Regions from separate parts of the Kitasatospora sp. NPDC057940 genome, predicted to be linked through region 4. Evidence: riboswitches for the same ligand, from Rfam matches in the RefSeq annotation. Region 4 holds a riboswitch; each other region holds the start of a gene.
What was found. A riboswitch is a leader RNA that binds a small molecule or an ion and turns the genes downstream of it on or off. The one in region 4 is predicted to bind cyclic di-AMP.
Positions count from the first base shown of each region.

Region 1: linked by a shared signal. The riboswitch ahead of ACFVTF_RS17685 (transglycosylase family protein) and the one ahead of ACFVTF_RS18500 (hypothetical protein) in region 4 are both predicted to bind cyclic di-AMP.
Region 2: linked by a shared signal. The riboswitch ahead of ACFVTF_RS10270 (NlpC/P60 family protein) and the one ahead of ACFVTF_RS18500 (hypothetical protein) in region 4 are both predicted to bind cyclic di-AMP.
Region 3: linked by a shared signal. The riboswitch ahead of ACFVTF_RS00095 (M23 family metallopeptidase) and the one ahead of ACFVTF_RS18500 (hypothetical protein) in region 4 are both predicted to bind cyclic di-AMP.

Region 1 covers NZ_JBHVPH010000010.1:11,451-19,068, reverse strand. Annotated here, with positions in the region: gene ACFVTF_RS17695 (glycoside hydrolase family 13 protein) at 1-360, shown strand, start outside; gene ACFVTF_RS17690 (LacI family DNA-binding transcriptional regulator) at 386-1,405, shown strand; gene ACFVTF_RS17685 (transglycosylase family protein) at 1,524-2,894, opposite strand; cyclic di-AMP (ydaO/yuaA leader) riboswitch at 2,881-3,041, opposite strand; gene ACFVTF_RS17680 (hypothetical protein) at 3,476-4,453, opposite strand; gene ACFVTF_RS17675 (DUF397 domain-containing protein) at 5,013-5,276, shown strand; gene ACFVTF_RS17670 (ATP-binding protein) at 5,656-6,177, opposite strand; gene ACFVTF_RS17665 (helix-turn-helix transcriptional regulator) at 6,596-7,462, shown strand; gene ACFVTF_RS17660 (TetR/AcrR family transcriptional regulator) at 7,534-7,618, opposite strand, start outside.
Region 2 covers NZ_JBHVPH010000004.1:421,819-429,436, forward strand. Annotated here, with positions in the region: gene ACFVTF_RS10250 (glycosyltransferase family 4 protein) at 1-466, opposite strand, end outside; gene ACFVTF_RS10255 (glycosyltransferase 87 family protein) at 711-2,150, shown strand; gene ACFVTF_RS10260 (hypothetical protein) at 2,164-3,195, opposite strand; gene ACFVTF_RS10265 (NlpC/P60 family protein) at 3,384-4,430, opposite strand; gene ACFVTF_RS10270 (NlpC/P60 family protein) at 4,658-5,803, opposite strand; cyclic di-AMP (ydaO/yuaA leader) riboswitch at 5,814-5,963, opposite strand; gene ACFVTF_RS10275 (NlpC/P60 family protein) at 6,301-7,335, opposite strand; gene ACFVTF_RS10280 (NYN domain-containing protein) at 7,536-7,618, opposite strand, start outside.
Region 3 covers NZ_JBHVPH010000001.1:22,335-29,952, forward strand. Annotated here, with positions in the region: gene ACFVTF_RS00090 (hypothetical protein) at 1-394, shown strand, start outside; gene ACFVTF_RS00095 (M23 family metallopeptidase) at 455-1,288, opposite strand; cyclic di-AMP (ydaO/yuaA leader) riboswitch at 1,301-1,459, opposite strand; gene ACFVTF_RS00100 (alpha/beta fold hydrolase) at 1,804-2,631, shown strand; gene ACFVTF_RS00105 (TetR/AcrR family transcriptional regulator) at 2,700-3,269, shown strand; gene ACFVTF_RS00110 (PP2C family protein-serine/threonine phosphatase) at 3,482-4,612, shown strand; gene ACFVTF_RS00115 (SpoIIE family protein phosphatase) at 4,785-6,962, shown strand; gene ACFVTF_RS00120 (sensor histidine kinase) at 7,196-7,618, shown strand, end outside.
Region 4 covers NZ_JBHVPH010000010.1:211,588-219,205, reverse strand. Annotated here, with positions in the region: gene ACFVTF_RS18525 (SDR family NAD(P)-dependent oxidoreductase) at 1-693, opposite strand, end outside; gene ACFVTF_RS18520 (TetR family transcriptional regulator) at 832-1,452, shown strand; gene ACFVTF_RS18515 (alpha/beta hydrolase) at 1,671-2,813, shown strand; gene ACFVTF_RS18510 (MoaF N-terminal domain-containing protein) at 2,919-3,248, opposite strand; gene ACFVTF_RS18505 (esterase/lipase family protein) at 3,458-4,768, shown strand; cyclic di-AMP (ydaO/yuaA leader) riboswitch at 5,059-5,225, shown strand; gene ACFVTF_RS18500 (hypothetical protein) at 5,228-6,574, shown strand; gene ACFVTF_RS18495 (hypothetical protein) at 6,593-7,219, opposite strand; gene ACFVTF_RS18490 (IclR family transcriptional regulator) at 7,425-7,618, opposite strand, start outside.

The DNA.
Region 1 (7,618 bases), 200 kb from region 4:
TACGGCTTCGGCCCGGTCGCCGGCGGGCCGTCCTGGCTGCCGCAGCCGGCCGAGTGGGCCGCGCTGAGCGTCGAGGCGCAGACCGGCGACCCGGCGTCCACCCTGGAGCTGTACCGCAGCGCGCTCGCCGTCCGCCGGTCCCAGGACGACCTCGGCGCCGGGACGGCCGTGGAGTGGCTGGAGGGCCCCGAGGGGACCCTGACGTTCCGCCGCGGCTCCTTCGTCTGCACCGTCAACGCCACGGACGAGCCGGTCCGGATAGCGGCGCCCGGAAAGCTGCTGCTCTCCTCGGTGGAGCTGGTGGTCGACGGCGGCGAGACCGTGCTCGCGCCGGACAGCACCGGCTGGTGGGCGGTCTGACGTGGTTGCAATAGGCTCTGGGACCGTGACTACGGCGCGACTCTCAGACATCGCGGCGCAGGCGGGGGTCAGCGAAGCCACCGTCTCCCGCGTACTCAACGGCAAGGCGAACGTCTCCGCCGCCACCCGGCAGACCGTGCTGGCGGCGCTCGACGTGCTCGGCTACGAGCGGCCGACCCGTCTGCGCCAGCGCAGCGCCGGCCTGATCGGGCTGATCACGCCGGAGCTGAGCAACCCGATCTTCCCCGCACTGGCCCAGGTGATCGAGCAGGTGCTCAGCCGGCACGGGTACACCCCGGTGCTGTGCACCCAGACGCCGGGCGGGTCCACCGAGGACGAACTGGTCGAGATGCTGGTCGACCGGGGCGTGGCGGGCATCGTCTTCGTCTCCGGGCTGCACGCCGACTCCACCGCCGACCACGACCGCTACGCCCGGCTGACCGGGCGAGGGGTCCCGTTCGTGCTGATCAACGGCTACAGCGAGCGGATCGACGCGCCGTTCATCTCGCCGGACGACCGGGCCGCGATGTGGATGGCCGTCCAGCACCTGGCCGAACTCGGGCACGAGCGGATCGGGCTGGCGGTCGGACAGCGGCGGTACGTGCCGGTGCTGCGCAAGATCGAGGGCTTCACGGCGGCGATGCGCGAGGTGCTGGGGCGGAGCCAGGAGGAGGCCGAGGAGCTCGTCCACCACACGCTGTTCAGCGTGGAGGGCGGGCACGCGGCGGCCGGCGCGCTGCTGGACAAGGGCTGCACGGCGATCGTCTGCGGCAGCGACATGATGGCGCTCGGGGCGATCCGGGCGGTGCGGCAGCGTGGGCTGTCGGTGCCGCACGACGTCTCGGTGGTCGGCTTCGACGACTCGCCGCTGATCGCCTTCACCGAGCCGCCGTTGACCACGATCCGCCAGCCGGTCGAGGCGATGGCGACCGCGGCGGTGGACGCGCTGCTGGAGGAGGTCGGCGCAAACGCGGCCCAGCGCGGGGAGTTCATGTTCCAGCCGGAGCTGGTCATGCGCGGGTCCACGGGGGCCTGCGCGCGCTGAGGACGGCCAACGGACGGGCCCCGGAGAGCAGTTGCTCTCCGGGGCCCGTTGCGTGCTGTCCGGGTGCCGGGTCAGCCCTCGTGGTCCGGGGGCGGATCCTGTCACCCGCCGGTCGTGCTCAGACCCGGCCGGCGAAGTCCGGCGCCCAGTTGGCGACGGTCTGCAGGCGCACGCCCGAGCTCGGGTTGGCGGCCTCGACGTACTGGCCGCCGCCGATGTAGATCGCGACGTGGTAGACGCCGGAGTTCTGGCCGTTGTTGGACCAGAACAGCAGGTCGCCCGCCTGGAGGCTGTCCAGCGAGACGCGGGTGCTGGCGGCGGCCTGGTCGGCGGCGACGCGCGGGACGGAGACGCCCGCGGCGCGCAGCGCGGCCTGGGTCAGGCCGGAGCAGTCCCAACCGCCGTTGCCGGTGCCGCCGTAGACGTACGCCTGGCCGACCTTCGACTTGGCGAAGGAGACCGCGGCGGCCATGCTGCCGGTGGCGGCCGGGGCCGGCGCCGGGGTCTGGGCCGGGGTCTGGGCCTGGGCGGCCGGCTTGGAAGCCGGCTTGGTGGCCGGGGTCTGAGCCGGGGCCTGGGGCTGGGCGGCCGGCTTGGTGTTCGCGGCGCCGCCGTTGGAGGTCTGGCCGGACTTCTGCGAGCGGTCGAACCAGGTGAAGTCCGAGCCGGACTGCTGGGCCTGGCCGCCGTCCTTGAACGAGAGGCGCTGGCCCGGGTAGATGCTGTCCGGACCCTCGGTCAGGGTGCCGCGGTTGAGCTCGTACAGCCGCTGCCAGCCGCCCTGGAGGTTGTGCTTGTCGGCGATCGAGGACAGCCAGTCGCCGGAGGCGACGGTGTAGTCGTCGGCCTGGGGCTGGGCGCTGTTCTGGGCCTGGTTCTGGCCCTTCTGCGCCGAGGTGCCGTCGGTGGAGTCGGCGGGGGCCTGCGCCTGGTCCTGGGCCGGTGCGGCCGGCTTGGCGGGCTTCGCGGCCGGGGCCTGGGTCTGCGCGGGCTTGGCGGCCGGGGTGGCCGGCTTCGCGGCGGGCTTGGTGGCGGTCGAACCGGCAGCCGAGCCGGTGGTCGAGCCGGCCGAGGTGTCGACGGCGGCCGCGGCGCCGCCCTTGGTCAGGCCGGCCTGGACCGAGCACACCGGCCAGGCGCCGGGGCCCTGCGAGGCGAGGACCTTCTCGGCGACGGCGATCTGCTGGTCCTTGGTGGCCTGGTTGGCCTGGGGGGCGTACGCGGTGCCGCCGAAGGCGGCCCAGGTGCTGGAGGTGAACTGCAGGCCGCCGTAGAAGCCGTTGCCGGTGTTGATGCTCCAGTTGCCGGTGCTCTCGCACTGGGCGACCTTGTCCCAGGTGGCGACGGAGGCGGCGGAGGCGGTGCCGGAGGTGAGGCAGGGGATGGTGAGGCCGACGCCCGCGACGCCGACGGCGGCGATCACGCGTCGGGTACGACTGGACGGACGGGTGCCGTTGGTGGGCAGCATGAAGACGCAGTCCTCTCCCACGCCTGCGAGGTGAGCTGTCGGATTCGGGCTGGAGTTGCCCGGCCGCGCTGTGGGCGCGGCTTCACCCCTAGCCCTGGATCGTTCCGGGGAACGGTCCGGGGCGACTTACCTGTGGGTCCCCCGCTCCTGCCGTGGTGCGTTTTCGCGCTGCCAGGACATCCGACGGCAGGACTCGGCGTCGCGGATGAACTGGGTTCGTGTGGCCACGAACGGGGAGCACGTTAAGCAGACTTAAGTTCAAACTGCAAACACCTGTGACGCGCATCACGGTTTGGCGAGAACGGTCGTTCCCTTCGCTTTTCATGATCGGAAATGATCGATTTCCGGCAACACGGCGAAGGGTGCGCGCAACTGTCTGCGCTTCAGGGAGTGGGTGACGGTGGGTCGGGTCGCCCGGGGGTCCGCCCGTCGGGAAGGTGGCGTGTCCACACTGCGGGCGTCGGGGGGCGTGTCGTGCGATGGCGAACAAATATGGACAGAACGGACATCACGCCTATTCCCCCCTTAACTCCCTTACGGGACAAGCGGGAAGGGCCCGGAACGTAGCCGTTCCGGGCCCTTCCCGCGTGCGGTGACCGCTACTACTGGCCGGCCGACTCCTCGGCGGCGGTGTGAGCGGCGTGAGCGGCGCGACCGCCCCGGCCGGAGTGGTCGGCGTGGGCGCCCTCGGCGGCCTCCGCCGCCTCGGCCTCGGCCTGCGCCAGGGCCTCGGGGGAGGGCGCGGGCAGCGCGGCCAGGTAGGTGGAGGCGATCAGCTGGCCGACCGTCGGGTAGGCGCCCAGCGGCGCCGCGGACGGGCAGCCGGTCTCCTCGGCGGCCGTGGCGAGCAGCTCGGAGTCGGCCTCCGGCCCGATCACCAGCGGGGCCAGCGCCGGGCGCTGGGAGCCGGTCTCCTTGAGGTGGTTGACGGCCGCGGCGACCGAGCCCGGTACGTCGAGCGCGGCGGGCACGACCGGGACGGCCAGCCGGGCCGCCAGCAGGACACCGGTGATGCCGGCCGCGGCAGCGGCCTCCTCGCCGCCGACGGTGGTCAGCACGACGCCGTCCGCGGCGGTCGCGATGGCGAACAGCCGGGCCCGGTCGGCACGCGCCAGGCCGGCCTCGGACAGGCGCACGTGCACGGCCTCGGCGAGCAGCGGGTGCGGGCCGAGCACGTCGGTGACGGGGGCTCCGTACTCGGCGGCGAGGGCGTGGAGTTCGGTCAGGAATCCGTGCGGGCCGGGTACCAGCGGCACCAGGACCGGCGCGGGCAGACCGGCCTCGGCGGCCATGGCCAGCAGTTCGGCGACGGTGCGGTCGTCGCTGTCGGCGCCCTGGGCGGCTTCGCCCGGGAGGTAGCCGACGGCGGTCTGGATGCCGTTCTGCTCGCTGCGGACGATCGACAGCAGCTCCTCGACGACCGAGCGGGACTCGGGCCCGGCGGTCGCGGGCACGGCGAGCACCAGGGCCGGGGATCCGGCCGGGATCTCGGGGCGCTCGGGGCGACGGTGGCGCCCCCGCGCACGGGAGCCTGGAGTGCGGACGGGCAGTGGCGCGCCCGGGATGGCTGCGGTGCTCATGCCGGAGATCGTAGGACATCGGCCCGTCAGGCCTGCATTCGGCTGCCGTTCGGGTTTCACGTGGTCATGGCGGGTGCGCCGCGCTCCCGTCGTGTCCGGCCGGGCGGTTTGCCCGCAATCCGGACATATCTCACCCAGCCCTCGAGCGATCGCCGCTGGTTGCCCTGACGTGTCCGACGGGGCGTCGAGTTGCTTCTGTGGCGCGTGAGATGTCTCACAGCCAGGAGGTCGCCTGACGGAGGGTCACGAAGGCGCGACTCCGGGCGCCTGAAGATCAACATTCAGCGGGGAACCGCTCACGGCCGGTTATCGAGAATCTGACGATTCACTCGGCTATGTCCGTTTACGTACCGTCAGGAGAAGGGACCGTGAAGAGTTCAGAACTGCCGGTGAAAGGCCTCGTGCACCTGCAATGTCCCGTGCTGATGCACGTGCACAGCAGCTATCATCGCGTCAAGTGAGGCGTTGTGCCGGGCCGGTACGGGGCCGGTCCGTTCGTTCGGCGGGTGCCGGGAGCGCCGCGCTGGACGACCACTCCGGAGCTCTTCGGGAGATTTCTATGCACGACTCGCAGGACACGTACGGCTCGTACGACACCTACAACGGGATGGCGGCCGCCGACCTCAAGGGGGTTGTCTGGCAGAAGAGCCTGCACAGCAACTCCCAGGGGAACTGCGTCGAGTTCGCGGCCCTGCCGGGGGGCGATGTGGCGATGCGCAACTCGCGCTTCCCGGAAGGTCCGGCGCTCATCTACACCCGGGCCGAGATCGCCGCCCTGCTGCTGGGGGCCAAGGACGGGGAGTTCGACCACCTGGCGGTCTGACCGGCCGCCGTCCTGCCATCGGGGGGCCGTCGTGGGTGCTGACACCGCGACGGCCTTTGTCTTTTCCGGTGCCGGTCCGGGGCCGCACGACGGGCGCTCTCGCGACGGGCGCTCTCGCGGTCGACCGCGCGCAGGTGCGGCGGGTGGTCCCGCGCACGGCGGGGGGCTCGGACGTGGACGTGCGTCGGGCCGCCGGGGTGTCCGGCCGTCGGTCCGGCCGGCTCGTCCGGGGGGCGGGCCCGGGAATCGTCGTGGGAATCGTCCTGAGGGCTGAGCCGGAGCCCGTGGCACACCTGTGCCAGGCCCGTCGACCCGCCCCGCGGAGCCCGGGGTGCGGTCCTCCCGGGGCCTCCCTCGGCCGGCCGCGCGCCGTCTGGCGCTAGGCCGAGCGCCGGTGCCGTCCACCGAGTTCGGAACCGGTGGCCGGCTCCGCCTCGAACAGGGCCCAGACCACCTTGCCGCTGCCCAGCGGGTGCCAACCCCAGGAGCGGCTGAAGGACTCCACCAGGTGCAGTCCGCGGCCGGACTCGGCGACGAAGTCGGCCTCCCGGGCGACCGGGCCGGTGCAGCTCGGGTCGCTCACCGCGCAGACCACCTGGGGAGAGCGGTGGACCAGGCTTATTCGGATCGGCAGCCGGCCCTCGGGGGTCGGCTGGATGGGAAAGTCGTACTCGCCCTGGACGCCGCCCGCGGGGTCGGGCCGTGCGCCGATCGCATGCCGCAGTGCGTTGGTCACCAGCTCCGAGGCCACCAGCGCGACGTCGTCGAACAGCTCCATCAGGCCCCAGCGCTGAAGAGAGGTTCTGGCGAAGTCGCGCGCGGTTCTGACGGCTTCGAAGCGAGGAGCGAGCGTACAGGTGACCACATGGGGGTCAACCGCCAAAGCCGTACCGGTGCTCATGAAGAGCTCCTCCCATAAGGGGGCGGACACGGCTGGACCCGCCGGGGTCATGCCGGTCACCTCCGACTCGCTCGGCCGCTCGGCCGCCCCCTCGACCAGCGCGCGCGCACACGATCCCCCGGTGGCGCGGGGGAACGCTGCCGGGTCGGTGCACGGAGTCGCGCGTGGGGTCGACGCGGAGCCCGCGGGAATGCCAGGGATGTGCAGGTGCACGTGCACCATGGTGGTGTGCGCTCACTGCAGATGCAAGAGTCGATTCACGTGCAGTCGCACTATTGGCATATGCAAGCGCCGGATGCACGTGCATCCTGGTGTGTGGAGTGTGGAACTGATAGGAACATCCGTCAGTATCGGCACCGTGAGCGCTCAACTGATGGCAGACTGTGCGCTGTTTGCCCTAGGTGGAGGTTTCGACCGCATGACCACAGTTCAGCCGGGCGGCGGCTCGATGGTCCGCCGGATCCTCCTCGGTTCTCAGCTGCGTCGCCTGCGTGAGACGCGCGGCATCACGCGCGAGGACGCCGGCTACGCGATCAGGGCCTCGGAGTCCAAGATCAGCCGCATGGAACTCGGCCGCGTCAGCTTCAAGGAGCGCGACGTCGCCGACCTGCTCAGCCTCTACGGCGTGGACGACGGCCTGGAGCGGGAGGCACTGCTCGGGCTGGTCCGCGAGGCCAACAAGTCCGGCTGGTGGCACAGCTTCAACGACGTGCTGCCGGGCTGGTTCCAGACCTACGTCGGCCTGGAGGAGGCCGCCCAGCTGATCCGCACCTACGAGGTGCAGTTCATCCCCGGACTGCTGCAGTCCGAGGAGTACGCACGGGCGGTTTTCGGCCAGAGTCGGCCGGTCGTCAGCGAGGAGGAGATCGAGCGGCGGGTCAGCCTCCGCCTGCGTCGCCAGAAGCTGCTGACCGAGGGCGCCAGCCCGCGGCTGTGGGCCGTGATCGACGAGGCCGCGCTGCGCCGCCCCGTCGGCGGGCCCAAGGTGATGCGCGGCCAGGTGCAGTACCTGATCGACGTCGCCGAGCAGGCCAACGTCGTGATCCAGGTGATGCCGTTCCGATTCGGCGCGCACGCGGGGGAGTCCGGGGCGTTCACGATCCTGCGCTTCCCCGAACAGGACCTCGCGGACGTCGTCTACCTGGAGCAGCTCACCAGCGCGCTGTACCTCGACAAGCGGGACGACGTCGACGCGTACATCCAGGTCATGGAGCGGCTCTGCGTGGACAGCCTCACGCCCGAGCGGACCGTGGACCTGCTGGCCTCGATCCTCAAGGAGCGCTGAGGGGGACTCCCCGCAGAGCGTACGGGTCCGGCGATCGCTCGCCCGGACACCGAGCCGCCGTCCACCCGCCGTCAGCCGCGGGCCGGCGGCCGTTCGCGTTCCGGCGGCATTGCCTGCGGCGGGGTGCCCAGCTCCCAGGGCAGGTCGTAGCGGCGG
Region 2 (7,618 bases), on a different contig from region 4:
CGCCCGCGATCCGGGACCGGGTGTACTCCCCCAGGTAGGTCAGCACGTCGGTGCCCGCACCGATCCGCCGCAGCAGCTGCCGGGCGGCCGGCAGCTGGGCCCAGGCGGCCTCGTGCCCGTGGGTCATGCCGAGCAGCCGCGCCGCACCGGCCCGGCGCAGCGCGGGCGCCATCAGCCCGAGCGGGGCGGCGGCGCCGAACCAGACCGAGTCGCACTTCTCCGCCCGCAGGATCTCGGCGGCCCGCCGGGTGACCCGCGGTGTGGGAACCATCACCTTCGTCCGGTCCCGGATCACCGGGAACGGCTGCTCGGCGTCGAAGCGGGCCACCTCACTGCCGTCCCGCCAGGTGGAGGCGTACACCACGATGCTCCCGGCGGGCTGACGTACAGCCATGTTGTGCACGAAGGCCTGGATGCCGCCGGGGCGGGGCGGGAAGTCGTTGGTGACGATCAAGGTTCGGTGCATTCAGGCCACGGCTCGCTTGTCGGGGGGTGCTCGGTGTACCGCTGGGTGATCCGTACGATAGGTCAACACCATGACCCGCCGGGAACGGATCCGCGCTCGGCAACCGTTTCACCCCCGGGTCAGTCCTAGAACCTAGGCGGCCGGTGGCGGCCCGGCCCAGCGTGCCGCGCCCGCCCCGCCGACCGCCCGGGCGTCCGTCGCGCGGCGCCTCCGGTGGGACGTCCGAGACGAACGAGGGAGCGCAGTGGAGTTGGCCCCGGCCACCGAGTCCGGTACACCCAGCGGCGCCGCCGGCCCCGGCCCGACGCCGGCCGCCCGGCAGGAGCCGGCCCGTGCCCCTGGCCGCCCGTTCGGGGCGCTCGCCGCACTCGGCGCCACCTGGCTGGCCACCCGGACGCTGCTGGTGCTGCTGATGACCGGCGTGATCAAGGGGATCGGCGGGGACATCACCGCGGACGTCTGGATGATCTACCACGCCTGGTACGGCGTCCTGCAGACCGGCACCTTCCCGTTCGACGACGTGACCTGGCAGTACCCGCCCGGCGCGGCCCTGGTGATCCTGCTGCCCGGCCTGCTGCCCTGGTCGTACCTGGTCTCCTTCTGGGTGATCTGCGGGATCGCCGACATCGCCGCCACCGCCCTGCTGGTCCGCACCGGACTGCGCCGGGGCCGGGCACTGACCGGCGCCTGGATGTGGGTGGTGGCCGTGCCGCTGCTCGGCCCGATGGTCTACAACCGGCTGGACATCATCGTCACCGCGATCGCCCTGGCCGGCCTGCTGGCGCTGATCCGCCGCCCGGCGATCGGCGGGATGCTGCTCGGCCTGGGCGGGATCATCAAGATCTGGCCGCTGCTCGCCCTGATCGGCACCCCCTCCGGCCGCCGCACCCGCCGCGCCTGGACGCTGGCCGCGGCCACCGCCGTCTCGGTGGGCTTCCTGCTCGCGGCCGGGATGAACGGCGCCTTCGGCTTCCTCGCCTTCCAGAAGGAGCGCGGCATCGAGGTGGAGTCGCTCGGCGCACTGCCGCTGCACTTCGCCCGGCTCGCGGACGCCTGGGACGGCAAGGTCACCATGAACTACGGCTCCCCGGAGATGCTCGGGCCGTGGGTCCCCGTGATCAGCAAGGTGATGATGGCCGGCACCGTGCTGGGCTTCGCCTGGCTGCTGCTCTGGCGCTTCACCGCCAAGCGCCGCAACGCGGCCACCATGTACGACGCGGCGCTCAGCGCGCTGCTCATCTTCACCGTCACCAGCCGGGTGATCAGCCCGCAGTACCTGGTCTGGCTGATCGGCGTCGCCGCCGTCTGCCTGACCGTGCGCGGCAGCAGCCAGCGGCCGGTGGCCCTGCTGATCCTGCTCGCCTGCCCGCTGACGCTGGCCGAGTTCCCGCTGATGTTCAGCCGGATCCTCGCCAGCGAGCCCTGGGGCGTCACCGTGCTCAGCCTGCGCAACCTGCTGCTGCTGGCCGCCACCGTGCTCTCCTGCGTCCGGCTCTGGCGCGCCACCCGCGGCCCGGCACAGCTCCCGGCGACGGTGGTGCTGGCCAAGCCCGAGCCGGTGCCCGCCGGCGCCTACCCGGTGCGCCCCGGCATCGCCTACGAGCAGGACCTGCTGGACGGCATCGACCGGCCCGGCACCCCGGCCGGACAGCGGCCCGGCACCCCGGCCAGGCAACGGCGCTGAACGACGCGCGCCTTCAACCGCGCAGCGCGGCCACCTCGTCCAGCCAGAGCCGGGTGAACTCGGCCAGGCCCACGCCCGGTCCGGCCCGGAGCAGCCGGTCCAGCCGGCGGTCCCGGTCCTCCCCCTGCCCGTCGGCCCCGCCGACCGCCCGGTAGAACGCGACGAGCCGCTCGGGCCCGTAGCGCCGGGCGATCAGCTCGCAGGCGAGCCAGGCCTGCTCGTACGCCTGGGCGATGCCGTCGGCCCCCGCGGTGAAGTCCCGGTCGGCGGGCAGCGCGGTGGGCAGCCGGCCGGCGGCGACGTCCCTGGCCAGCTCGGGGGCGATCTGCTGCGGGCGCCGGCCGGAGCCCCGGTAGGCGGTCCAGTCGGCGACGCCCTCGGAGAGCCAGAGCGGTGTCCAGGCCCGGGTGTCGGCCCTGGTCGCGACGTGGGTGGCCTCGTGGGTGACGACCACCTGCCGGCCGAAGTCGCTGAGCCGCCCGAACGTGTCGGGGTTGACCAGCACCCGGTCGGCGGGGGTGTGCCAGGGCGCGCCGGGGGCGGCCGAGGTGACCGCCGCCATGCCCGCCCAGCCCGCCGGGTCGACCTCCAGCAGCCGGGCGAACTGCTCGGCGGTGGCGGGCACTTCGAGCAGCAGACGGCCCGGCCAGCCGGTGCCCCAGACCTCGCTCACGGCGGGTGCGGCCCGGTCGGCCACCGCGACCAGGGGTGCCGGGTCGGGCCCGTCGGCCAGGCCGAGCACCAGGCAGTGCGCGCCCGCCGCGGACCGGACGGAGCCGAGGTCCCAGAGCGCCGGGGGCCCGCTCGCACTCTCCTCCCGGTCGACCCGCCAGCCGCCACCGGACCGGACCAGATCGATCCGGCGCGGGTACACCACCGGGTAGTCGTCGTAGCCGATGATCCGGACCGCCAGGTCGGCGGCGGCCGTGAGGCGCTCCGGCCCGGCGTCCGCGCCGAGCACCAGGTTGCGGTAGCCGGCCTCGATCGCCGCCGGTCCGGACCAGGAGGGCAGCGCCCGGGCCCGCGCGTCCAGCAGCGCGGCCACCTCGGCCCGCCGGTCCGACGCCAGCCGGTCCGACGCCCGCCCGGCCGCGGAGGGGGCCGCCGGGGCGGCCGGCGGCAGCGACAGCTGGGCCAGCCCGCCGGCCGCGAGCAGCAGCGCACCGCGCCGGGACAGCGTCCGGCGGGCGCCGTCTGTCGGGTGGGGGGCGTCGGGGTCGGACGGTGCCGGGCTCAGAGCCGGACCACCCCCGTGACCGGCATCGCGTTGACGCTCTCGTAGCGGACCCTGGCGCCCGGGTAGGGGGCGTGCACGATCACCCCGCCGCCGGCGTACATCCCGACGTGGTGCATGTCCCGGTAGAAGATCACCAGGTCTCCCGGCCGCGCTTCGGAGAGGCTGACCCGCTGCCCGGCGTACGCCTGGGCCTGCGAGGTGCGCGGCAGGGTCACTCCGGCCTGCCGCCAGCTGTAGTACATCAGACCGGAGCAGTCGAAGGCGCGGGGCCCGGTGGATCCGTAGAGGTAGGGCGAGCCGATCATCCCCACCGCGGCGGCCAGCGCGGCCGCCCCGCGCTCGGAGGCGGGCGGGGCCGTGCCGAGGTCCAGCCGGTCGGTGCCCCGGGTGGCGCGCTGCTCGGCCTCCCGGGCGTCCTGGGCGGCCATCCGGGCCCGCTCGGCGACGCCCAGGCTGTTGAGCAGCCGCTGGGCCTTGGTGAGCCGCTGCTGGATCTGCTGCTTGCTGTCGGCGAGCGAGCGGCGGGCCTGGTCGAGTTCGGCGAGCTTGCCGGCGGTCTCGGTGCGGCGCTGGTCGAGCCGGCGCTGGCGGGTGGCCAGTTCGTGCAGGGTCTCCTGCTGCCGCTCGGCGGCCTGGTCGAGGGTGCGGGCCCGGGACAGGTAGCCCTCCGGGTCGGTGGAGAGCATCAGCTGGACGGTCTGGGCCATGCCGCCGCCGCGGTACTCGGCGCCGGCCACGGTGGCGAGGTCGCCGCGCAACTGGTTGAGCTGGTCCTGGGCGACGGCGATCTCGCCCTGGAGGACGGTCGTCTCGCCCTGGAGCCGCTGCTGCGCCTCCTGGGCGGCGTTGTACTTCTCGGACGCCTGCTCGGCCTCGCCGTAGAGCTGCTCCACCTGCGCCTTGACGTCCTTGCGGGTGGGCGCGTCCGGCGCGGCGGGGGCGGCCTGGGCGCTGCCGCCCGTCGTCACGCCCAGGGCGGTGGTGGCGGCCGCGGTCAGCACCAGCGCACGGGCGAACAGTTGGGAACGACGGTGCACGGGCATGGCGGCAACGGCTCCGATCCGGCGGTGGGGCCCCGCCGCCGCACCAACGCGGGCGGCCCTGGAAGCGGAGTCCGGTGGCAGACGTTAGCGAGTCCGGGCAACCGAGTCCAAACCCCCGCCAACCCGAATATTTGACCCTTAATCGGACACCGGTCCGAGTCGCCGGAAAAGCCGCAGGCCCGGCCTTCCGTGGTGGAAGGCCGGGCCTGGGAGGACCTGCGCTGGGATCAGACCCGCACGATGGAGGTCAGCGGCATGTTGCTGACGGCCTCGTAGCGGACCGACGCGCCCGGCTTCGGCGCGTGCAGCACCTGGCCGTTGCCCGCGTAGATGCCGACGTGGTGGGCGTCCCCGTAGAAGATCAGGAGGTCGCCGGGCTGGGCCTGGGAGAGGTCGCTCCCGATCCGGGTACCGGCGTGGGCCTGCTCCTGCGAGGTGCGCGGCAGCGAGACGTCGACCTGGTTGAACGCCCAGACCATCAGGCCCGAGCAGTCGAAGGAGCCGGGGCCGGAGGCGCCGTAGACGTACGGGCTGCCGATCTTGGAGGCGGCGATGGACAGCGCCGCGGCGCCGCGCGAGCTGCCGGCGCTCGGCTTGCTGACCGGCGCGGCGGGGGCCTGCGACGCGCTCAGGTCGTTGCGGTTGTTGTCCCGGGAGGAGCGGTCGGCGGCCTGCTGGGCCGCCTGCTGCTGCTGGGCGGCCTTGGCGGCGGCGTCGGCCTTCGCCTTGGCGTCGGCGGCGGCCTTCTCCTCGGCCGCGCGGATCGCCTGGCGCTCCTGCTCGGACAGGGTGTTGAAGAGGTCCTGCGCGGCCTTGAGCTTGCCCTGGACCTCGTCCTTGGCGCTCTTCAGCTGCTGGGTGGTGGTCTCCATCTCGGCGAGCTTGCCCTGGGCCTCGGAGCGCACCTGGTCGAGCTTGCGCTGCTCGTCCTGGAGCTGCTTGAGCTGGCCCTTCTGGGTGCCGCCGGCCTGGTTCAGCGTGTCGGCCTGGCTCAGGAAGGTGTCCGGGCTGGCGGAGAACATCAGCTGGACGGTCTGGGATATGCCGCCGTTGCGGTACTGCTCGCCGGCGATCTCGGCCAGGCCGCCCTGCAGGTCGGTCACCTGCCCCTGCTGCCGCGCCACCTGGTCCTGCAGGTCGGTGACCTGCTTCTGCAGCTGCTGCTGCTTCTCCTGGGCGGCGTTGAGCTTCTCGGTCGCGACCTCGGCCTGGTCGTTGAGCTGGTCGACCTGCTCCTTGACCTGGTCCTTGGTCGGCTGCGGGTCGGCGTGGGCGCCGGACTGCGCGGACAGCGCGACGGCCGCCGCGGCGAAGCCGGTCAGGATCGAGACCCGGGTGCGACTTGCGGGCTTGGGACGACGATGGGACGCCACGAAGGCGGACTCCTTCTTCCTACGCCGTCTACCGGGTGAGCTGACGGGTTCGGGCCGGAAGCGTGCCCTACGACGCCTCACGGCCGTTCCACCGGCCGACCTGGCGCCGATTCACCCCGGAGGAACGTGGTTCCCCGGCTCCGTTCGACAGCGCCCCCGACTGCTGGGCTCCCCGTCGGGCAGGCACTGGGCCCGCCCCGCTGCGTCACGAACTCGACGGAAACCACCGCCGCCACCCTGGCTGGGCGATCGGGAGTGCGGTGGTTCGGGGCACGACCCTAGTAACTGAACCGTGATCCGTTCAAATCCTTGTCAGAAAAAAGACGGAAGAAGACCAAAGTTCTTTTGTGAATATGACACATAGTGATCACCGCCGTACGTAAAGCTGATCACTCTTCATCGGGGAGTCATGCTGCGGACAAAACCCGAACGCCACCCCCGGTCCGAGGGTGGCGTGGATCACAGGCCCGGACGGGCCCTTCGGGCGTGTCGGGACGTCAGACCCGGCGGATCGTGTTGATCTGCATCGCGTCGACCTTCATCACCTTCACCACGTCACCGGTGTGCGGCGCGTGGACCACCATGCCGTTGCCGATGTACATCCCGACGTGGTGCCGGTCGGGGCCGTAGATGACCAGGTCGCCCGGCTGGGCCTGGTCCAGCGAGACCCTGGTGCCGACGTTGCCCTGCTCCTGCGAGGTGCGCGGCAGCGAGACGCCGGCCTGGCCGTACGCCCAGACCATCAGGCCCGAGCAGTCGAAGGTGGTCGAGCCGGTGGCGCCCCACACGTACGGCGAGCCCTGCTTGCTCATCGCCTTGGCGACGGCCACGCCCGCGTAGCCGCCGGCCTGCGGGAGGCTGCCGAGGTCGGCACGGTCGCTGCCGCGCGAGGCGCGGTCGTCCTGCTGCTGCTGGGCCCGCAGCGCGGCGCGGTCGGAGGCGCTGAGCGAGTTCAGCAGGTCCTGCGCGGCCTTCAGCTTCTGGTTGACGTCCGTCTTGGCCTGGTTCAGGTCCTTGGTGGTGGAGTCGAGCGAGGCCAGGACGGCGGCGGCCTCGGACTTCTCCTGGTCCAGCCGGCGCTGCTGGTCCAGCAGGCCCTTGAGCGCCTCGGACTCGCTGGCGCTGGCCTGCTGGGCGCTGGACGCCTTCTCCAGGTAGCCGGACGGGTCCGAGGAGAGCATCAGCTGGACGGACGGGTCGATGCCGCCGGTGCGGTACTGCTCGCCCGCCACGCCGGCCAGGCCGGTCTGCAGCTGGGTCATCTCGTCCTGGCTGCGGGCCACCTTGTCCTGCAGCTGGTCGGACTGCTTGCGGAGCTGGTCGGCCCGCTCCTTGGCGCCGTTGTACTTCTCCGCCGCCTGCTCCTGGTCCTGCTGGAGCTGGTCGATCTGCGCCTTGACGTCGCTCTTGCTCGGCTGGGGCGCGGCGTGCGCGGCGACCTGCGCGGAGAGGGCGACCGCGGTCGCCGCGGCAGCGGTGAGCACGGAGACCCGGGCGCGGCTCGGCTGCTTGGGACGGCGGTGCGAGGCCAAGGGAATTGCTCCTTCTTCCATCGGCCTCACCCAATCAGGTGAGAATCCGGAAAATAGGTTTGACGCCACACCCTAGGGAAGATCCACGGGTTTTGCCACTCCCCCGAAGGCGTGAACTCCACTTCCCCCGCGGGCTTCACCGGATGTGCACACCACCGCAAACCGGGCGCTGACCAGGCGTCATCCCGTCGCGGAAGCCGTCAGGGCCGCGCCAGCCGGTTCAGCAGCAGAACGGAAGCCACGGGGCGCGCGCCGGCCTTCCGCACGCCCTCCGCGACCTCCC
Region 3 (7,618 bases), on a different contig from region 4:
GATCTCGGTCGGCATGGCCACCGACGGCGCGCGCCGGCTGCTGGAGCAGGGCCTGATGCGGCGCAGCTACCGCAACCTGGCCGAGCTGACGGCGCTGGGCCGGCCGATGCCGGACGAGCTGGCCGGGGACTTCGGGGCGTTCGAGGAGGCGGCGGTGGAGGCCGCGCTCGACCTGTACGGGGAGTGGACGGTGCCCGGGCTGCCGCGAATGCTGGTGGAGGAGTTCCCGGACCTCGCGCCGGAGCCGGGGCAGGAGGAGATCGACGCGTACCTGGCCGGGCTCGCGCAGGAGGAGTTCGACGCCCGCATGGAGGGGCTGGCGGGGCCGGCGCAGGAGGAGTTCGACGCGCACCCCTCGGAGTCGGCGGACCCGGCGGACCCGGCGCAGGAGTGACGCGGCGAAGCCCCGGCCGCGGTGCCTTCTGGTTCCGGCGGCCGGGGCTTCGCGGGTGCGTCAGGGGTTGAGGCCGCGCTGCTGGAACCAGGTCTCCGGGTCGACGGGGGCGCCGCCACCGGGGCGGACCTCCACGTGCAGGTGCGCGCCGGTGACGTTGCCGGTGGCGCCGACCTTGCCGATCTGCTGGCCGGAGGCGACCTTGCCGGAGCCCTTGATGATCGAGGAGAGGTGGCAGTACCAGATCTCGGTGCCGTCGGGCAGGGTCTCGACGATCCGGTAGCCGTACGAGCCGGACCAGCCGGCCGAGGTGATGGTGCCCTGGCCGACGGCGTAGACGGGGGTGCCGGTGTCCGCGGCGAAGTCCAGGCCGGTGTGCAGGTGGGCCCAGTAACGGGCGCTCTGGCCGTAGTGGGCGGTGAGGTGGTAGTCGCGCACCGGCAGGGTGAGGGCGGCGGCCTTGGCCCGCTCGGCCTCCTCGGCGGCCCGCTTGGCCTCGGCCTCCTTGGCGGCGGCCTTGGCCTCCGCCTCCTTCGCGGCCTGGACGCGGGCGTCCTCCTCGGCGGCGGTGCGCTGGCTGTCGGCCTGCAGCTGGATGCGGGCGGCGAGCGCGAGGCCGGGGTCGGCGGAGAGGGCGACCGGGGTCTCGTCCGGGGTCTCGATGGCGGGGGCGGCGGCCGGGGTGGCGGAGGCGAAGCCGGTGGCGCCCAGGGTGGCGGCGACGGCGGTGACGCCGAGCAGCGGGGAGGTCCCGCGGACCTGACGCGGCATCCGGTGCCGGTTGGTCTCGACCTCCGGGCCCGCGTACTCGGGGCCGTCCGGGCCGGGGTGGTCGAGGAGCCGGGTACCTGCTGCGAGGCCGGCCGGGTGTGCCGGAGTGTGCGTCGACGCCACGGAGGCGCGCTCCTTTCCTTCCTTCGCGCCTACCGGGTTAGCTGACGGGTTCGGAGCAGGAAGGTCTCCTACGGCCGGGCCGGAGCCCCGCCGATTCACCCCAAGGAACGTGGTTCCCCGGCTCCCTGACCTGCCCGGAGGCCGGTCGGCGGGATTAGGCGACGGCGCACGGTGCCGTCTGGGTACGGCGTTGACGACCGCGCTGCGTTATCAAACGTTAATCCTAGGAGGCCCTGATTCCAAGCCGTTCGCCCGGGACGACCTGAGACGGGCGGGGCATTCTGGGGCATGACGGGCGTTTTGTTCCCCTTGGGCACCCCTGGACCCCTTTGAACACCATTGACGCCACCTCACGTGATCGGACGTCAACGAACGACCCTTCACCTGCAAACCTTTCGCCGGCCTCCCCCGCTCCGTAGGGCGCGAAGGCTTGACGGCTAAGGCTATTAGCCTTAGCTTTATGGCTATCGGCGGCAGCGCCGAAGCCCGCACCGGCAACCCTCCGGAGACCTGCCATGAACGCCACCAGCGCCCCCACCACCCAGTACCTCGACGTCACCGGCGGCCGCCTCGCCTACGACGACACCCGACAGGGCGACGGCGCTCCCGTCGTGCTGCTCCCCGGAATGCTCGACACCCGCGCCGCCTACCGGCACCTCCGCCCGCTGCTGGCCGCCGCCGGCCGCCGGGTCATCACCATGGACCTGCGCGGCTTCGGCGAATCCTCGATCGTCTGGGACGACTACTCCCCCGCCGCCATCGCCACCGACGTCCTCGCCCTGCTCGACCACCTCGGCATCGACCGCGCCGTCCTGGTCGGCAACTCCTACACCGGCGCGACGGTCGTCAAAGCCGCCGGCGACGCCCCCGAGCGGGTCGCCGGCATCGCCCTGGTCGACGCCTTCGTCGAGAACCCCCCGCCCGGCGCGCTCCTGCGCGGTGCCCTCCGCGCCATGGGCTTCCTGACCGTCCACTCCCCCGCCTTCTGGGGCCTCTACCACCGCAAGCTGGCCTACCCGGGCGCCAAGCCCGCCGACTTCGACACGTACGTGGCCGGACTCGTCGCCGCCATGCGCACCCCCGGCCGCAAGACCGCCACCCGCGGATACGTCAGCGGGGACTCCGCGCCCGTCGGCTGGACCGCGGCCGTGCGCTGCCCCTCGCTCGTCATCATGGGCAGCAAGGACCCCGACTTCCCGAAGCCGGAAGCCGTCGCCGACCGGCAGGCCGCCGCGCTCGACGCACGGAAGGTCATGATCGACGGATCCGGGCACTACCCGATGGCCGACAACCCGCAGGCCACCGCCGACGCCCTGCTGCCCTTCCTCGCCGAACTCGTCTGAGCCCCGCCCGCCCACGTCAGCCCCGCCCCGCCACATCAGCCCCCTTCCACCGACGGAGAGCCCGCGCCATGCCCCGAGTAGGACTCACCCCCGAGCAGGTCGTCGACCACGCCCTCGCCCTCATCGACGAGCAGGGCACCGAGGCCCTCACCCTGGCCGCCGTCGCCGCCCGGGCCGGGGTCGCCACCCCGTCGCTGTACAAGCACGTCAGCGGCGGCCTCGCCGAACTGCGGCGGCTCATCGCCGTCCGGGTCACCGAGGAACTCGCCGACCGGCTCGCCGAGGCCGCCGTCGGCCGCAGCGGGGACGACGCCGTCGACACCGTCCTGCGCGCCTACCACGCGTACGCCACCGAGTACCCGCACCGCTACAACGCGCTCCCCCAGGCCCCGCAGCCGGACGACGACCTCACCCGCGCGGCCGGGCGGCTCGTCGGGGTGATCATCGCCGTCCTGCGGGAGTACGGCCTCGACGGCGCGGAGGCGATCCACGCCGCCCGCACCGTCCGCTCCGTCGCCCACGGCTTCGCTTCCCTCTCCATCGGCGGCGGCTTCCAGCTCGCCGAGGACCTGGCCACCACCCAGAGCCGCCTCATCACCCTCCTCACCACCGGCCTGCGCACCTGGCCCACCCTCTGAGACACCGGCCGTGGCACAACCCGCCCGGCCTCCCACGACGACGGCGGAACCACCACCACACGGGGTGGGGCGTGCACCAGAAGTCGGACCCGCCGACTTCCCGTGCGGCGGGCGGGCAGCGGGCCTGGGGGCGGTGGGGGCGGACGGGTTAGTGTGGCCGGGCTGACTGGTGGTCATGACAGGGGACCGCCGACCCCTTGGCGGAGGTCCACGTGCCCGCACCGATAGCGAGGGCGCGGCGGTGGTACCTGCGGCTGCTGGACGGGAACGCCCGGGCCGCGCGGTACGCGCTGGGGGTGCTGCTCGGAGTGACGGCCGTGCTGAGCGTGCTGCCGATCGTGCTGCCGTACAGCTGGCCGCCGTCGGCGCTGGTGCTGCCGCTGGTGGTCGGCGGGCTGCTGCTGCGGCGCGGTCAGCTGCTGGTGCTGGTGTGCGCGGCGCTGGCCGGCGGGGTGCTGGGGGCGGTGGTGCGGGATCCGCTCGGGGTGCGGATCGGGGTGACGCTGGTGCTGGCCGCGACCGCGGTGACGGTGCTGGCCGCGAACCGGTTCCGGCACCGGCTGGGTCTGCGCGGGACCCAGGGCGATTCGATGCTGCTGGAGCTGGCCGAGCACACCCGGACGCTGGCCCGGCTTCCGGAGCGGCTGCTCGACTGGCACTTCGACAGTGCGCTGGCGCCGGCCGGCGACACCTCGTTCTCGGGTGACTTCCTGCTGTGCGCGCACCGCCCCGAGGAGGATCTGCTGGAGCTGCTGCTGGTGGACGTGTCGGGCAAGGGCAGCCGGGCGGCGGCCCGCTCGACGCACCTGTCGGGCGCGTTCGCGATGCTGCTGGGGCGGGTGCCGCCGGAGGCGTTCCTGCCGGCGGCCAACGACCACCTGGTGCGGATGGGCTGGGAGGACGACTTCGCGACGGCGGTGCACCTCGCGCTGCGCCCGGCGACGGGCGACTACCTGCTGTTCAACGCCGGCCATCCGGCGCCCGCGCAGTTCCGCCGGGCGGACGGCGGCGGCTGGGCGCGGTCGGGGCACGGCGGCCCGGCTCTGGGGCTGGTGTCGGGCGCGCTGTATCCGGCGGTGTCGGGGCGGCTGCGGCGGGGCGATTCGCTGCTGCTGTTCAGCGACGGCCTGGTGGAGGTGCCGGGTCGGGACCTGGACGAGGGGGTGGGTCGGCTGCTGGCGGCGGCCGAGCCGGTGGTGCGGCCGTGGCGGACGCAGCAGCAGCTCACCCGGGGCGCGGCGGAGCGGCTGGTCCGGACGGTGGCGCGGGACGCGGCGGACGACCGGACGCTGGTGCTGGTACGCCGTCTGGGCCACCATTCACCCGCTTCAGCACCCACCTGAGAAATAAGGTATTAAGAATTAAGTGCCCGTTCGGGCACCCAGAGGGCACCCACCCCCCGAGAGCGGAAAGGCCGGGTATCCGATGGACCTGAGCTCTCCGTGGGTTCCCCCCTCCGAGGACGAGAGCCGGACGCCGCGCAGCAGTCCCACCGCCCGCAGCCCCATGCGCTGCGTGCGCTTGCTGCTCGGCTGCACCAGCGCCGCCGAACTGCTCGGCACCGTCCTCGCCGAGGGACCGGGGTGGATCACCGGCGAGGGTTCCGCGCTCTACCTGCTGGATTCCGCCGGGATGCTCCGGCTGACCGCCTCGCACGGGCTGCCGGACTGGGCCCACGAGCGCTACAGCATCGTCGATCCGGCCAGTGACCTCCCCGCCGCGATGGCCCTGCGGTTACGCCGCCCCTACCTGCTCAGTCCCGAGCACACCAGCGTCGACTACCCGAACAAGAACGCCGGCATGGGCACCGGCATGGTCGCCGTGATCGCCCTGCCGATGGTCGTCGACGAGCGGCCGGTCGGCGTCCTCGCCCTCGCGCTGGCCCACCGGGGCACCGTCCCCCGCCGCGACCTGGACGTCCTGGAGACCATCGGCGAGGCCTGCGCCCACCGGCTGTCCCACCTGCTCGACCACGCGGACGCCCGGATACCCCAGGATCCGGGCGGGGCGCCGCCGGACGGGGCCGGGAGCCTCCCCGCCGGGCTGGCCCACCCGATGCTGTCGCTCGCCGTCCGGGCGGCCGGGCACGGCGCCTTCGAGCGCGATCTGGTCACCGGCGAGAGCTACTGGGACGCCGCGGCGTTCCGGGTCACCGGCCAGCCCGCCACCGCCGACGGCTCCGCCCCGGAGCTGGACCGGATCGTCCACCCGGAGGACCTGCCGGACGTGCAGGCCGCGCTCGCCGAGTCGCTCACCACCGGCGGGTGGTACCGGATCGGGTACCGGGTGCTGCGCGGGGGCGGCAAGGTGGCGCGGATCGAGGAGACCGGCGAGGTGATGCTGGACGTCCACGGCCGGCCGGTCCGGGTCGCCGGGCTGCTCTCCGACCGGGACCAGGGCCGGCCCCAGGACCAGGACCGGGACCGGGACCAGCGCCGGAGGCACCCCAGGGAGCACGCCACCCCGGGCGGGGCCCGGACGGCACTGCTGCTCGCGCTCACCCGGTCGCTGTCGCGGGCGGTGACCGTCCGGGACGTCACCACCGCCGTCACCGATGTCGCCCGCCCGGCGTTCGGCGCCGCCAGCATCGTCCTGGACCTGGTGGACGAGGGCCGGCTGCTGCCCGTCTCGCACACCGTGTACGGCGGGCCGAGGCGCACCGAGCTGACCCGGCTGGCGGACCGCTCCGAGAACGTGATGCAGCACGCGCTGACCCGCTCCGCCCCGCTGTTCAGCGAGCCCGACACGAGCCGGGGCCGGCACGGCCCGCTCACCCCGGCCTCCTGGGCGGTGCTGCCGCTGGTCGCCTCCGGGCGGCAGGTGGGCTCCTGCCTGATCACCTTCTCCACCGAGCGGGCGTTCGGCCGGGAGGACCGCACCCTGTACTCGGCCTTCGCCGGGATCCTGGCGCAGTCCCTGGAGCGGGCCCGGCTGTACGACACCCACCACCACCGCGCCACCGAGCTGCAGCGCGCGATGCTGCCGCGCACCCTGCCCCGGCTGCCCGGGATCGCCAGTGCCGCCCGCTACCTGCCGAGCACCGAGGGCATGCAGATCGGCGGCGACTGGTACGACCTGCTGAAGCTGCCGGACGGCCGGATCGGGCTGGTGATCGGCGACGTCCAGGGCCACAACGCGGAGGCGACGGCGGTGATGGGCCAGCTGCGCAGCGGCCTGCGGGCGTACGCGACGGACGGGCACGATCCGGCCGCCACACTGGCCCGGACCAGCCGGCTGCTGACCGAGCTGGACACCGACCTGTTCGCGACCTGCCTCTTCCTGGCCCTGGACCCGGCCGACGGCACGCTGACCGCGGCCCGGGCCGGGCATCCCGCGCCGGTGCGGATCACGGACGCCGGGGCCGTCGAGCTCGACCTGCCGGGCGGGCCGCCGCTGGGCGTGGACCCGGGGCAGCCGTACCCGCTGACGGCCGGCCGGCTGGCGGTCGGCGAGACGCTGCTGGTGTACACCGACGGGCTGGTCGAGGACCGCGAGGAGGACTACGACGAGTCGGTGCAGCGGATGCTCGGCGGGCTGGAGCTGTGGGCCCGGCAGACCGGCCCGACCCGGGCCGGCGCGGCGCCCGCGCTGGAGCGGCTGGCCGACCTGCTCACGCTGAACGTGACCGAGCGGCGGTCCCGGCCGGACGACGTGGCGCTGTTGCTCCTGCACCGGACGTCGCCCCTTCCGTAACACCGTGCACACGTTCCCCACACATCCCAGGACATGACTCGGCCGTCTCCCGCCCCGCCCGGCCGACGCGCCGCAGGCGCCCCACCGGGGACGAACGTCCTCGGGCCGCCCGGATCGCGGTCGAGCGGCGCCGGTTTGACGCCGTATTGACTGGATATTGACGAGATCCGGTCACTTGGCGAGATCCGTTCACACCTTCGTAGGATCATCACCCTAGAATTCGCGGCGTGACGATGACTCAGTGGTGCACAACGGCAACCGGCGTACTCGCCGCCCTCGCCCTCGTGGCCACCGCCCGGTACCGCGCCGTGTCCGTCACCCAGCGCCGCCGCGCCGACCGGCTGCGGCGCGACCTCGCCCGGCTCCAGGAGCAGCTCGGCGCCGAACTCTCCCGCCGCGGCGCCGACCTGGCCGCCGTCCAGCAGGAGCAGGAACTCACCGCCTCCACCCAGCGGGCCTTCCTCAGCGTCGCCCGCCGCATCCTCGTCATGGCCCACGACCAGCAGGCCCTGCTCGACGAGATGGAACGCACCCACGACGACCCGGCGCTGCTGGAGGGCCTGCTCAAGGCCGACCACGCCGCCGCCCAACAGGCCCGGCTGGCCCAGACCCTGGCCGTGCTGTGCGGCGCGCGGGCCGGCCGCCACTGGCCCGAG
Region 4 (7,618 bases):
CGCGATCACCCCGGCCACCGTCTCCGGACCCGCGAAGCCCTGGCCGAGGGCCGGGGCGAGCTTGGCGAGCAGGCTGAAGTCGGCGTCGGCGGGCAGTCCCGGGTTGTGGGTCATGCCGCTGTCGATGCTGCCCGGCGCGACGCAGACCGCGCGCAGGCCCTGCTTCGCGTACTCGGAGGCGATGGCGTGGGTGAAGGACTGGATGCCGCCCTTGGTCGCGGCGTACGCGGCCATGTAGGGGTGGGCGAAGCTCGCCGAGGTGGAGCTGAAGTTGACCACCACGCCCCTGCCGCCCGCGAGCAGCGCGGGGAGCGCCTCGCGGGTCATCAGGAAGGTGCCGGTCAGGTTGACCGCGAGGAGCTTGTTCCAGAACTCAAGGCTGGTCTCGTGGGTGTGCGACGAGCGGAGGATGCCGGCCGCGTTGACCAGGGCGTCCAGCCCGCCGAGGTTCGCGATCGCCGCCGCGACGCCGGTGACGACGGCCGCCTCGTCCGAGATGTCCAGGACCTGGACGGCCAGACGGTCCGCGGTGCCGTCGGCGGTCGCGCGGTCCAGGGTCGCCTTCAGGCCGTCCTCGTCGACGTCGACGGCGACGACCTTCCCTCCCTCGGCGAGGATGCGGTGCACGGTCGCCTGGCCGATGCCAGAGCCGCCGCCGGTGATCAGGACGTTCCGTCCGCTGAAGCGCTCCATGGTGGTACTCCGTTCGTTCGTGGCCTTTCGGCCTCAAGAGGCACGGTACGCCTTCGTGGCATAACGTGCCAATAAGTCCTCCAAGTGTCACTCCGGCGCAACGCGCCACAGTGGCACCGGCCCGCGTACGCTGACCCTGTGACCGGACGCCCCACCCTGAATCAGCGCCGCCGCGACGCCACCCGGCTGGACATCGCCCGCACCGCCGCCGAGCTCTTCGCCGAGCGCGGGGCCGAGGCGACCACCGCCGAGGAGATCGCCCTCGCGGCGGGCATCTCGCTGCGCACCTTCTATCGGTACTTCTCCGTCAAGGAGGACGCCGTCGCGCCGCTGCTGGCGGCCGGCGGGCGCCGCTGGGTCGACCAGCTCGCCGAGGCCCCGGCCGATCTGCCGCTGCGCGAGGCGCTGGAGCGCTCGGCGGTCGCCTCGCTGACCCCGCCCGACGGCGAGGCGGTCGAGGCGATGGAGTGGACACGAAGCCTGCTGCGCGACCCGAGCCTCGACGGCACGTGGCAGCGCGTCCACGCCGACTCCGAGGAGCGGCTGCGGGCGGTCCTCGCGGCGCGCTGCCCGGGCGGCACCGACCCGCTGGAGATCCGTCTGGCCGCCGCTGCGGCGACGGCCGCGATCCGGGTCGCGCTGGAGGAATGGGCCGCCTCGGACGCGCCCACGGCCGGCCCGGGCTCCCCGCAGGAGCTCGGTGCGCGTTGCATGCGCGAACTCACGGCGGGGCTGCGGCTCTACGGGCGGGAGGGCTGAGCCCGTCCGGCCGCGAACGGACAGCAGATAACAGATAACAGCTGACAGATTTCGTTATCTGTTATCTGTTATCTGTCGGCTGTCATCTGTCACCTGTTCCTCCTCTCCGGCCCCGTTAGGGTGGGTGATCGCGCGCCCCGGTGGGGGAACCGGGGTGACCACCTCGGATGTCCTGGACGGAGGGGGCGGGGAGTTCGAGGCGTGGGAGCAAGTAGGACATGGGTCTGACGAGCCACAAGGTGTTGGCGCTGGCCGTATTGATCGCCGTCGTGATGACGGCCTGCACGGTCTGGCTGTGGCCACGACTCGCCAAGCAGAGCTGGCAGGCGGTGCTCGGCCGGATCGGCGCCCTGCTCGCCACCCAGCTCGCGGTGCTGGCCGCGCTCGGCCTGGTGGCGAACAACTACTTCGCCTTCTACAGCAGTTGGGACGACCTGCTGGGCACCGGTGACACCGGCCCGGTGGTGATCCACAACAAGGCGGACGCGTCCGGCCGGCTGCTCGTGGAGACGATCGGCCACGCCTCCGTCAAGGGCGGCGGCGCGATGGGCCGCGAGCCCAGCCAGTCCGGCGAGATCCGCAAGGTGCGGATCGACGGCGCGGCCAGCCGGCTGTCCACCGAGGGGTACGTCTTCCTGCCGCCGCAGTACTTCCAACCGGAGTACGCGCAGCGGCAGTTCCCGGCGGTGATCGTCAGCACCGGCTTCCCCGGGATCGCCGAGAACCTGATCACCCGGTTCAACTACCCGGGCGCGGCGCTCAAGTTGCTCCAGGACGGCAAGATGCAGCCGACCGTCATGGTGCTGATGCGTCCCTCGCCGGCCCTGCCGCAGGACACCGAGTGCGAGGACATCCCGGGCGGCGCGCAGTCCGACACGTACTTCACCAAGGACGTCCCCTCGGCGATCCAGGCGAGCTTCCGGGTCTCCTCCGACCCGCAGGCCTGGGCCTTCATGGGCAACTCGACCGGCGGCTACTGCGCCCTCAAGCTGGCCATGCGCCACCCGGACGTCTTTCCGACCGCCGTCGCGCTCTCGGCCTACTACGACGCCGCCGACGACCCGACCACGGGCGACCTGTTCGGCGGCAGCAAGCAGCGTCGTGACGAGGCCAACCTGATGTGGCGGTTGAAGAACCTGCCGCAGCCCAGGGTGTCCGTGCTGCTGGCCGGCACCAAGAAGGGCGACGGCGACTACCGGCGCGACACCGAGGCCTTCGTCGACGCCGTGCAGTCCCCGATGAAGGTCTCCTACAGCATGTTGGAGAACGGCGGCCACAACTTCGAGACCTGGAGCGCGCTGCTGCCGTCCTCGCTGGAGTGGCTGTCCCAGCACCTCAAGGTCCCGAACCATGCTGCCTGAGCAAACCGCCTGAGCAAACCGCCTGGGCAGGCCGTCCGAGCAGGCAGTCTGCTCAGACGGCCTGAGTAAGCAGGCGGACAGCGAGGGGCGCGGGAGCGGTAAGGCTCAGGCCACCCGCTCCAGCGTCCCGGTGTGCAGCTCGCCGACCCGGCCGCCCTCGCCCTCGTACGTCCAGAAGGCGCGTACCGTCAGCCGGCCGAGGTCCATCACGTGGCTGACGGTGATCCCGCTCTCCTCGGTCCAGCTGATGAAGTAGATCTCCGGCGCCACCTCGGCGACGTGCAGCCGCACGTCCTCCCACTGGCCCGCCGACTCGCCGAGGCCCTCCCAGCGCAGCCGCCGGCCGTCGGCCGAGTAGGTGTTGCGGAAGGCCGCGCCGTTGTCGGCCCGGAAGAGGTAGGTGCGGCCGGCGAAGGCGGGCAGGGGCGCGGTCATGGTGGGGCGGTACCTCGTTCCTGTGGGGCCGTGCACGGCGGTCTTGTGCACTGCGGAAGATGTCGGACCTCCAATTTATCCGACCCGGTGAGCCGGGTGGGCGCACCCGTGGGCGGTGCGCCACGGCACCGGCCGCCACCGCGCAGGCCCGCGGGGTGTGCGGCGGGCACCTGGGCGCCCGCCGGCGGCCGGTCCTACCGTCCACCCCCATGAGACGCACCCCCACTCCCATGCGGCACACCCCCACCGCCGTCGGACGCACCCCCACCGCGTTGTCCGCCCTCCTGCTGACCCTCGCCGCGCTGCTCCTCGGCACCCCCATTCCGGCCCAGGCCACCGCCGCCCAGGCGGCCACCGCCCCGCTCACCCTCGAAGCCGCCTTCCCCGCTCCCGGCAACGGCTGGGCCAAGGTCGAGCGCTACCTCGACACCACCCCCGGCTTCCGCACCGAGCAGTACCCGGCCGACGGCCGCGGCGACCAGGACGGCGCCCGCCGGACGTACTTCGGCGGCACCGGCCAGCCCGCCTCCAGCCGCTTCCTGCTGTACTCGGCGACCGGCTGGGACACCGGCAGCCGTCCGACCCCCGTGCTGCTGGTCCACGGCGCCAACGACAACGCCGACCGCGCCTGGGCGAACCCGGGGGAGAGCGGCACCTGCGGCGCCTCCGCCTGCCCGTCCACCGGCCTCGCCCAGTACCTCGCCGGCACCGGCCACCGGGTGTTCGCCATCGGCTTCGCCCACAAGCAGGGCGACAACCTGCTCCAGGCGCAGGCCGTCGGCGACGCCGTCGCGCTGATCCGGGCCCGTCTCGGCGTCCCCCAGGTGGACGTGGTGGCGTGGAGCAAGGGCGAGGTCGCCGCCCGGGCGTACGTGTCCTCGGTGCGCCCGTCCTGGGGGCGGGCCTACGCGGGCGACGTGCGCCGCCTGATCACCCTCGGGGGCCCGAACGGCGGGCTCGACTACGTGTACGCGCACGGCTGGTCGTTCGACCTCGCGAGCTGGCCGGCCTGCGGCGGCACCGCCAACGCGCCGTCCCCGCACCTCTACATGACCTGCTACGGCACCTACACGGCGCAGCCCTGCCTCGGCGTGCTGCCCACCGGCGGCTACGACTGCTACCCGGGCCAGCGCCAGCTGCTCGCCCGCTGGGACGGCCGGTACGGGGTGGACGGCACCGCCCAGGACTGGTGGACCACCTACTACGGCGGCCAGGGCTTCTACACCTCGGGCCAGGGCATCCAGGCGGCGATCGACGCCGGTTCGCTGATCGCGCCGCTGCAACAGGCGGGCGTCCCCGCGTCGGTGCGCACCTACCTGCTCGCGGGCGGGTCCGCCGACATCCCGGGCGTGCTCAACGAGAACCGGGGGCCCAGTGACGGCATCGTGTTCACCGCGAGCGCCCTGGACACCACCGGCATCGCGACGATCGGCGGCACCCGGCTGCTCACCGGCCTCAACCACCTGGAACTCGCCTGGGCGCCGGAGGCCGAGAGCCAGGTCGACAACTGGCTCGCTTGACCCGTGGACCCGTGGACCCGTGGACCCGTGGACCCGTGGACCGGTGGACCCGTGGGCCCGTGGACCCGAGGCCCGTCGATTCACCGATTCGTCGTTCGGCAGCTCAACGGCTCCGCTGATCCGTCCCAACTGATCCACCACGCAGCGTCGTTGATCGACACCACTGTGACCTGTGCGACAACCGGCCCTGGCAGGTTGTCCGTTCACGCACGGCCTGCCTAGCCTGCAACCGTCGTCCGCCCTCGCGGACCCCCGCCGTCGGGACGCCGAGTCCTGTCCACCCGTCGGCCGGCAACCGAGCACCACAGCGGACGGGAGCGGGGGAACCAAGGTCAGCGCCCGGCCCGTACGCTCCCGCGTGCGGGCCGTGGCTAGGGGTGAAGCCGCTTCCACCGGCGGCCGGGCTGCCTCAGCCCGAATCCGACAGCTCACCTCGCAGGCGTCGCAGAGGACACCGCCATGCACCAGCCTGCCCGGCGCCGCGCGCCGCGCCACGCCCGCCCCTCCCACCGGGGCCGCAACGCCGCCCTCGCCGTCACCGGAGCACTCGCCGTCACCGGCGCCGGACTGCTCGGCCTGCCGGCCGTCTCCGGCGCCCAGGCCGCCACCACCCCGACCGTCACCCAGGACCGACTCGCCCCGGCGACCATGGTCGCCAACCAGGCCGCCACCGCCTCGCTGACCCTCCACTCCTCGGCCTGCTTCACCGCGAAGACCGTCGGCGTGGGCGTCCGGAACGCGGCCGGTGCGAACCTCGACTTCCCGGGCAACGCCTCCAACGTGCAGATCTGCCCGAGCGGCCTGTCCTTCACCAGCGGCGCGCGCGCCCTGCCGGCCGGGACGTACACCCAGTTCGGCTTCTGGCAGGACCTCGGCGGGGCCTGGCACAACCTGGCCTCGCAGCAGCTGGTGGTCTCCAGCGCCCCGGCGCCGACTCCGACTCCGACCCCGGCGCCGACTCCGACTCCGACCCCGGCGCCCACCGCGAAGCCGACTCCCGCCCCGACCCCGACCCCGACCCCGACCCCCACCGCGAAGCCGACCCCGACGAGCACCCCGAGCCCGAGCAGCCCGAGCGCCACCGCCGGCCCGTCGGCGGGCACCCCCGCCTCCCCGGTCGCCGGCAAGTCGCTGACCTGGTCCGACGAGTTCAACAGCCCGATCAGCTGGGGCTCGCGCTGGGTCGGCGACAAGAGCACCGCCTACAAGTACGGCAACCACAACCCGGACGACAACAAGCTCGACCTGCTGAACAAGAACAACGTCAGCGTCGCGAACGGGGTCGCCACCTTCACCGCCGCGCCCGGCACCACCACGCTGGAGAACGGCAAGCAGGCCTGGAACACCGGCTTCCTGACCACCGAGGGCTCCAGCGAGGGCTTCCAGGTCAGGACCGGCGACTACGCCGAGACCCGGGTCAAGCTGCCGTCCGGCTCCGGCGCCTGGCCTGCCTTCTGGACCTGGAAGAACGGCAACGGGGAGGTCGACTCCTTCGAGTACCACCCCGACAACCCGAACCTGCTGGAGCTGACCAACCACGTCAACCCCGGCAACCCCAAGTACTACACCGACGCCGGCGCCGTCGCGAAGGACCAGTGGGTGACCATCGGCACCTACTACGGCGCCACCTCGGTCGACTGGTACGTCAACGGCGCCAAGGTGTTCTCGGACGGCAAGGGCGTCGGCGCCAACTGGTCGGCGTACCTGATCCTCAACCTGTCGGTCGGCGCGGGGAAGTACCACCCGGCGCCGCAGGGCACCGCTCCGATCACCTTCGCCGCCGACTACGTCCGCGTGTACCGGTAGGCCCTCGGGGCTTCCGGGTCAGGAGCCGGGAGCCGTCTCGACCACCGTGATGTCGAACGGCTGCCGGTTGTTCCCCTCGTCCGGGTCGTCCACGCCGCGCACCGTGACCGAGCCGCCGGTGAGCCTGCCGATCGGCAGGTCCGGGGAGAGGCGCACCGGCACCAGCGCGGTCGCGCTGCGCAGCGGGGGCAGTCCGGCCGGGAAGACACAGCGCACCTGGCGGCCGTTGAGCCGCACCTCGCAGTCCTCGGGGAAGTACGGGCCCTCCGGGGAGACCCCGGGCGGCAGCGTCACCAGCACGGTGAACGGTGCCGCGGTGGTGTCCGGGCCGCGGTTGGCGATGAAGGCGTGGACGGTGGTGGTGCCGCCGGGCGGGGCGGCGTCCGGGTCGAGCCGGACCACCTCCAGATCGGAGCGGGACGCCGTGGGGGCTGCCGTGTCCACCGCCGGCCGGGGCTCGGGCCGGCGTGCCCAGGACGGGTCGGCGGTCAGCGTCGCCACCGAACAGCCGGCCGCCATCGCGGCGACGAGCGAGGCCGCGCGGAATCCGCAGAGCCTGCCGGCCTGCCCGGACTCGCCGCGCCCGGCCCGGCCGCGCCCGGACCCGCCCTGCCCGGACCCGCCCTGCCCGGACCCGCCCCGCATTGTCGAACGCCTGCACGTCATCGTCGTCCACCCTGTCCCGGGGCCCCGGCCGCCCGCGCCGTTGCGGGCCGCGTCCGCACCAGGGTGGCGGAGCCTGCGCCGGGGGTAGGTGCAACCCGCTCGGTGTCCGCTCGAACGGGGGAGCGCGCGCACGGGAAGTCGACCGGATCGACTTCCCGTGCGCGAAGCGGGCGGTGACGACGGGTCAGGGGGCGAGGACCTGCCCCAGCCGAGCCGCGATGTGGTGCATCACCGGTACCAGCGAGGACGTGCCGGCCTGCTCCTCCAGGGCCCGGATGCGGGCCTCCGGGCCGGACACCGACAGGGCGGTGGGCGTCGGCGCGCCCGGTACGGCGAGCGCGATGCAGCGGACGCCGATCTCCTGCTCCTGGTCGTCGA